2 linked regions of the Lichenihabitans psoromatis genome follow. The protein of the gene in region 2 interacts with the protein of the main gene of each other region in a pairwise test. Links are inferred from orthologs where the notes say so. Each region holds a gene or a part of one and is shown on either strand. Other genes may lie near its edges.

What was found. Proteins that work in one complex are often made in the same cells at the same time.
Region 1: the proteins of EY713_RS12540 (region 2) and EY713_RS16890 interact in binary tests that used the Escherichia coli proteins (3 or more experiments, as listed by UniProt). The link is inferred for Lichenihabitans psoromatis from one-to-one orthologs.

Annotation. Positions count from the first base shown.
Region 1 is NZ_CP036515.1:3,610,893-3,614,001, forward strand. The notes cover bases 141-3,109. They hold EY713_RS16890 (HesB/IscA family protein), read right to left. Parts: upstream 1,834-3,109; coding sequence 1,447-1,833; downstream 141-1,446. Other genes in these bases: EY713_RS16885 (DEAD/DEAH box helicase), read left to right, coding at 141-1,374; hspQ (heat shock protein HspQ), read left to right, coding at 2,046-2,375; EY713_RS16900 (invasion associated locus B family protein), read right to left, coding at 2,479-3,109. In the rest of the region: more of EY713_RS16885, read left to right, coding at 1-140. UniProt on the Escherichia coli protein: Is able to transfer iron-sulfur clusters to apo-ferredoxin. Multiple cycles of [2Fe2S] cluster formation and transfer are observed, suggesting that IscA acts catalytically.
Region 2 is NZ_CP036515.1:2,699,757-2,702,675, forward strand. What follows is about bases 8-2,786. They hold EY713_RS12540 (2Fe-2S iron-sulfur cluster-binding protein), read left to right. Parts: upstream 8-1,126; coding sequence 1,127-1,447; downstream 1,448-2,786. Other genes in these bases: EY713_RS12530 (apolipoprotein A-IV repeat region-like domain-containing protein), read right to left, coding at 8-105; EY713_RS12535 (Hpt domain-containing protein), read left to right, coding at 497-934; EY713_RS12545 (NAD(P)/FAD-dependent oxidoreductase), read left to right, coding at 1,592-2,629. In the rest of the region: more of EY713_RS12530, read right to left, coding at 1-7; EY713_RS12550 (protein-methionine-sulfoxide reductase heme-binding subunit MsrQ), read left to right, coding at 2,894-2,919. UniProt on the Escherichia coli protein: Ferredoxin are iron-sulfur proteins that transfer electrons in a wide variety of metabolic reactions. Although the function of this ferredoxin is unknown it is probable that it has a role as a cellular electron transfer protein.

The sequences.
Region 1 (3,109 bases), 910 kb from region 2 along the record:
GCGCGAATGCCACGGACCCTGATCCTGGAGCCTACCCGCGAGCTTGCCGCACAGGTCGAAGAATCTTTCGTGCGCTACGGCATCAACCACAAGATCAATGTGGCGCTGCTCATCGGCGGCGTCTCGTTCAGCGACCAGGAAGCCAAGATCACGCGCGGCGCAGATGTCCTGATCGCAACCCCGGGGCGACTTCTCGACTTTGCCGAACGCGGCAAGCTGCTGCTGACCGGTATCGAAATTCTGGTCATCGACGAAGCCGATCGTATGCTCGACATGGGGTTCATCCCTGATATCGAGCGCATCTGTAAGCTCGTGCCGTTCACGCGCCAGACTTTGTTCTTCTCGGCCACCATGCCGCCGGAGATCACTCGTCTGACCCAGCAATTCTTGCACAACCCGATCCGCATCGAGGTCGCGCGTGCATCCTCGACGACTGAAACGATCACGCAGGGGCTGGTGGCGTCCGCTCCCGGTTCCGCCAAACGCGAGACGTTGCGTCAATTGTTGCGAAAGTCGGCCGGTTTCAAAAATGCGATCATCTTCTCGAATCGCAAACGGGATGTGGCCATCTTGACCAAGTCGCTCGAAAAGCATGGCTTTTCGGTCGGGGCCTTGCATGGTGACATGGATCAGCGCGCCCGGATGTTGTCGCTCGACGCATTCCGAAACGGTGATGTCAGCTTGCTGGTCTGCTCGGATGTCGCGGCCCGCGGCCTCGACATTCCGGATGTGAGCCACGTGTTCAATTTCGACGTGCCGACCCATGCGGAGGATTATGTCCATCGCATCGGGCGGACCGGCCGCGCTGGCAAACTCGGCACCGCTTTGTCGATCGTGACGCGTGCCGATCAGCGCTACATCGACGACATCGAAAAGTTGATCCAGCGCAAGATCGAGTGGGCGGGTGTGACCCCGGACCAGATCACCGACGAAGGCGACGACGAGTCGACCAGCGATCGCCGGCGCGGGCCGTCTCAGGGTGATCGGTCGTCCTCCGGACGTGACGTAAGATCATCGCGTCGATCCTCGACGCGCAATCCCGATCGCAGCGCCTCCGCCGATGTCGCGCCGACCTCTCGCGCCCAGGCCGCGACGGTCCGGTCCGACGCGTCGCCGGCACGGGTCGAAGCTCAGGAACCTCGCGTTCAGGAGCGGCCCGAACGGCTTGAGCGCGCCCCCTCGAGGGATCGTGGCGCGCCGTCCAACAATCGAAACGGCAACAACCGGCCGGCCGAGGCCCAGCGTCCTCGCTCGCCCGCCGAGACGCCGGCACCCCGTCGCCATTATCGCGACCGCGATGAGGAAGATACGCCGGTGATCGGCCTTGGCGATCACGTGCCGTCCTTCCTGTTGCGTCCGGTCCGCATCAAGTAGAAGCGGATGATATGAAACAAAAAAAGCACGGCAGATCCTGCCGCACTTTTTTTGTTGCCGAGCCGGCGACCCTTAGTTCAAGGCCGCCATCGCGTCCGGGGTGGCGGGCGTGATCGCGACACTCTCGCCACAGCCGCAAGCCGAGGTCTGGTTCGGGTTCTCGAACACGAAGCCCGAGGACAGCTTGTCGGTTTTAAAATCCATCCGGGTTCCGAGCAGGAACAGAATGGCTTTCGGATCGATGAGGACGCGGACGCCCTTGTCTTCGATCACTTCATCATGCGGCATGGCCGCGTCGGCAAATTCCATCGTATAGGACATGCCGGCGCAGCCGCCGTTCTTCACGCCGACGCGCAAGCCAAACTGCCCGCCCGATGCGTTAGCCATGATCTCGCGGACCCGATCGGCCGCAGCGTCCGTCAGCGAGACGACCTTGAAACGTGATGCCGAAGCACCCATCCTCGTTCTCCATGATGCCGCGCCCAGCGCGGATCTCTTTGAGCGCAATGTAACGATGAATCGACGCTTTCGCCAGGGAGCATCGCAAGTGGACCGAAGGAACACTTCCCTCCACCTTCGAACACGCTAAAATCACCGTCTGATCCCGACCTCAAGAGGCGTCCGGTCGCGCTGCTCCGCAGTGGGATGAACGGACCGATATGGCGACCTGAATGAAAGAAAGCACCGCAAAATTCGGCATCGGCCAAGTAGTTCGGCATCGAAAATACCCGTTCCGCGGCGTTGTTTACGATGTCGATCCCGTCTTCGCGAATACGGAGGAATGGTGGATGGCGATTCCCGAAGACGTGCGTCCACGCAAGGATCAGCCGTTTTATCACCTGTTCGCCGAGAATACCGAGACCGAGTATGTGGCCTATGTGTCTGAGCAAAACCTCTTGCCCGACACCTCCGGCGAACCCCTTCGAAACGCGCAGATCGAAGAGGTGTTCGTCCGAACCGAGGATGGAGAATATAAGGCCAAGTCGATTCCTCGGAACTAAGGCCGAGCTTGCACCTGCACGCTCGGTCCCGATCATCGACAAAGAAAAGCCCTGCGGGTCACATGACCCGCAGGGCTTCGATTTTTTAGACAGCTAAGCCAGCTTACTTCTTGGCCGGCGCCGGTGCTGCAGGTGCCGCGGGGGTGGCCGGAGCGCCAGCCGTGCCGTTTTGCTGCTCGAGCAACTGGCGCTGCTGCTTGGCTTTGGCTTCCAACTGCTGCTGAAGCTGCTGCTGCTGCTGCTCGAGAACCTTGGGGTCGATCGGCGCGCCATCGAAGGCCTTGCCGAACCCGGCGAGCGGGATCGTGAAGCTCACTTCGTTGTTGACCGAGTTTTTCACGGACACATTGAGCAGCGTGCCCTTTTTCAACTGGTCGATCAACACACCCTTCACCTTCGCTTCGGCGAAGCAGCCGTTGGGCATGCAGATCTCGAAAGCGCCATCGGTCTGCGGGCCCTTATCGATCGAGAAGCGGAAGCCCGGCTTCAGCAGCAAGCCCACCGGCATCAGCAGTCGAACGATCCGCGTGTCGTCGCCCTTAATGTCGTAGACCGCGACCGCGATGGCCGGGGGTTGATCCGGCGCGCTGCCGAAATCGCGGGTCGTGTAGCAGATTTCCTTGTTGGCGCCCTGGTCCTTGCCGCACACCTTGGTCCAATCGGCCTGGGAGGGCTGCAGATCGACCTTGATGGGTCCCTGCGGTTGAGCCTGCTGCCCCTGAGCCGCAGGAGCG
Region 2 (2,919 bases):
GTCCTGTTCAGGCGCAGGGCCGCTCAAATTGACGAGATTGAGGGCTTCCTCGATGGCCAGGAGCGCTGCCGCAGCAGGATCCTTGGCTTGATTTTGCACGCCCATGTCCACACCTCAACGCATACACGCTTCGACCATCAAGACGCCGCCGGATCGGACCCGCGAAACTCTTGATCGAACCAAAGAAGAACAATCAAACTCAAGAAAGAACTCCGCCGATCAATCGTTTGTCGCATGATTGAATCGACGTGATCTTCCCTCTTAGCCAACATTCCGCCGCTTAACGATCATCATTCGGATCGATGATGTGGAAAGCAAAGGATCATTAACCAAACCGCAGTCTACTCGCGTGAGGCTCCGTTGCAAACGCACGCACGATCGAAAGAGGCAAACGTCGTTAACGCGCGGCGTCTCGAACATTTTTCATAGACGCTCAGCGCCTCTGTCGGTCGCCGGTCTCGAACTTCACCATACCAAGGGTTCCATGATGAATGCGATGCCGTCCGCCACCCGTCACGCGGATCTTCTGCCGAATCCCTACCGATCCTCGCCTGTTAAGCATGACGACGATCTGCCGAGCATCGACCTTGTACATTTGTCGCGTCAAACGCTCGGCGATCGGGATCTCGAGGTCGAATTGCTCAATCTCTTCGCGGAACAGGCGCGACGCATCGTCCAAACCCTGACGTCCTCGTCGGCTCAAGGCGTGATGATGCCCAAGCAATCGGGCGATCTTTTGCATAAGCTTTGTGGGTCGGCGCGCGCCGTCGGCTCATGGCGCGTTGCCGATCAGGCGCAGTCGCTCGAACGGGAGATTCGGTCGGCTGATCCGCACCATTCGGTCAAGCTGAGCCGCGACAAACTGGAGCAGCTTGGGGGCAGCGTCGATCTTGCTTGTTCGGTCATCGACGATCTGCTTGGCCGTCCCGAGTGAGTCCGGCTTTATAGCGTCAGTTAAGGACGTTTAGAGCAAGGCGCGACGGAACGGCACTCTCGCCATCGGCGCTGAAACTGGCTAAGAGCAGCGGAGCGTTCGATGCGTCGCCCGCCGGTCCAGGGCTCAATTTGAGGCGCACCGGCTGTCGCTGTCTCGTCTTTATCAGTACCGGGGGCTCACCGAAGCGTCATGGCTAAAATTACGTTCATCGACTCATCGGGCCACTCGCGCGACGTAGAGGCCGAGCAGGGCTCGACCGTGATGGAATCAGCAGTCCGCAACGGCATTCCCGAAATCGAAGCGGAATGTGGTGGCGCCTGCGCTTGCGCGACCTGCCATGTTTATATCGAGCCCGAATGGGTCGAGGCGACCGGCAAAGCCGAGCCAATGGAAGAAGATATGCTCGATTTCGCATTCGAGGTGAAACCGAACTCGCGGCTGTCGTGCCAAATCAAAGTGAAGCCGTCGCTCGATGGACTGACGGTTCGGACGCCCTCACGCCAGGGCTGATTCGGCTCCAGTCGCCGCGATGTCATGTCCGCGTCGCGGGACTTTCACATCGTACCCTGTTTGCGCTATTGAGCCTGTCCGGCTCGACCCTTTTGAGAAACGACCCGGTCGCGTCTCGAGTGATGCGGACCCGAGGATTTATTGATGACTGAAACCATCGTTACCGATGTGGTGATCGTCGGCGCCGGCCCGGTTGGGCTGTTCACGGTGTTCGAACTCGGCCTGCTGGACGTGAAGGTCCACATGATCGACATTCTGAGCAAACCGGGCGGTCAGTGCTCCGAGCTTTACCCGGAGAAGCCGATCTACGATATTCCTGGCTTCCCGCTCGTGACCGGACAGGCGCTGGTCGACAATCTGCTCGAGCAATGCAAGCCCTTTAGCCCGACGATGCATTACGGCGAGATGGTCGAGTCGGTCGAGGTCCTCGGCGACGCGACTGCGCCGAAGTTCCGGTTGCGGACCGATGCAGGTCAGATCTTCGAGTGCAAGTCGATTTTGATTGCGGCGGGTGGCGGATCGTTCCAGCCCAAGAAGCCGCCAATCACCGGCATCGAACTCTATGAGGGCACGTCGGTCTTCTACGCGGTCCGCAAAATGGAAGCGTTTGCGGGCAAGAAGGTGCTGATCGTGGGCGGCGGCGATTCGGCGCTGGATTGGACCCTGAACCTGCATCCCCTGGCCGAGCGCGTGACCCTGCTGCACCGACGGGATGCGTTTCGTGCCGCACCACATTCGGTCAACGCGATGCGAGAACTGGTCGGCAATGGCGCGATGGATCTGCTGCTTGGGCAGGTTACCAGCCTCAAGGGGCAGGATGGTCAACTGCAGGGCGCCGCCATCAAGCATGACGACGGAACCACGACCGAGATCGAATGCGACGTCTTGCTGCCCTTCTTCGGGCTGACCATGAAGCTCGGACCCATTGCTGATTGGGGTCTGAACCTGCACGAGAATCTCGTGCCTGTGGATACCGAGAAATTCGAAACCAGCGTGCCGGGCATCTTCGCGGTTGGCGATATCAACACCTATCCGGGCAAGCTCAAGCTGATCTTGTCGGGGTTTCACGAGGGAGCACTCGCGGCCCAGCGGGTGCATCGCTACGTCTATCCGGAGAAGCGCCTGACGTTTCAATATACGACGTCGTCGACGAGCTTGCAGAAGAAGCTCGGGGTCGCCTGAGGCGTGTCCCGCATTAGGCCCGCGCCGGGGGGCGCGGCGCGGGCCATCCCCGAAATTCTCGGACGGGGAAAGCGTGCCGAAAACGACGGTCAGAGGGGACGCCGACCGTCATCCACACGCTCGCTAGAAGCTACGACCCGTCGCGGGCACGAGTTTCGGCGCAAGCGATAAATATCTCTCCGTCACGTAACGCGTTCGACGGCTGTATCGTATCTGTGTCGGGGCCGGTATCCAAGGATACGGCGAGAGTGACAGGCGAGACGGATGACAATCAAGACGCTTCCATGGCT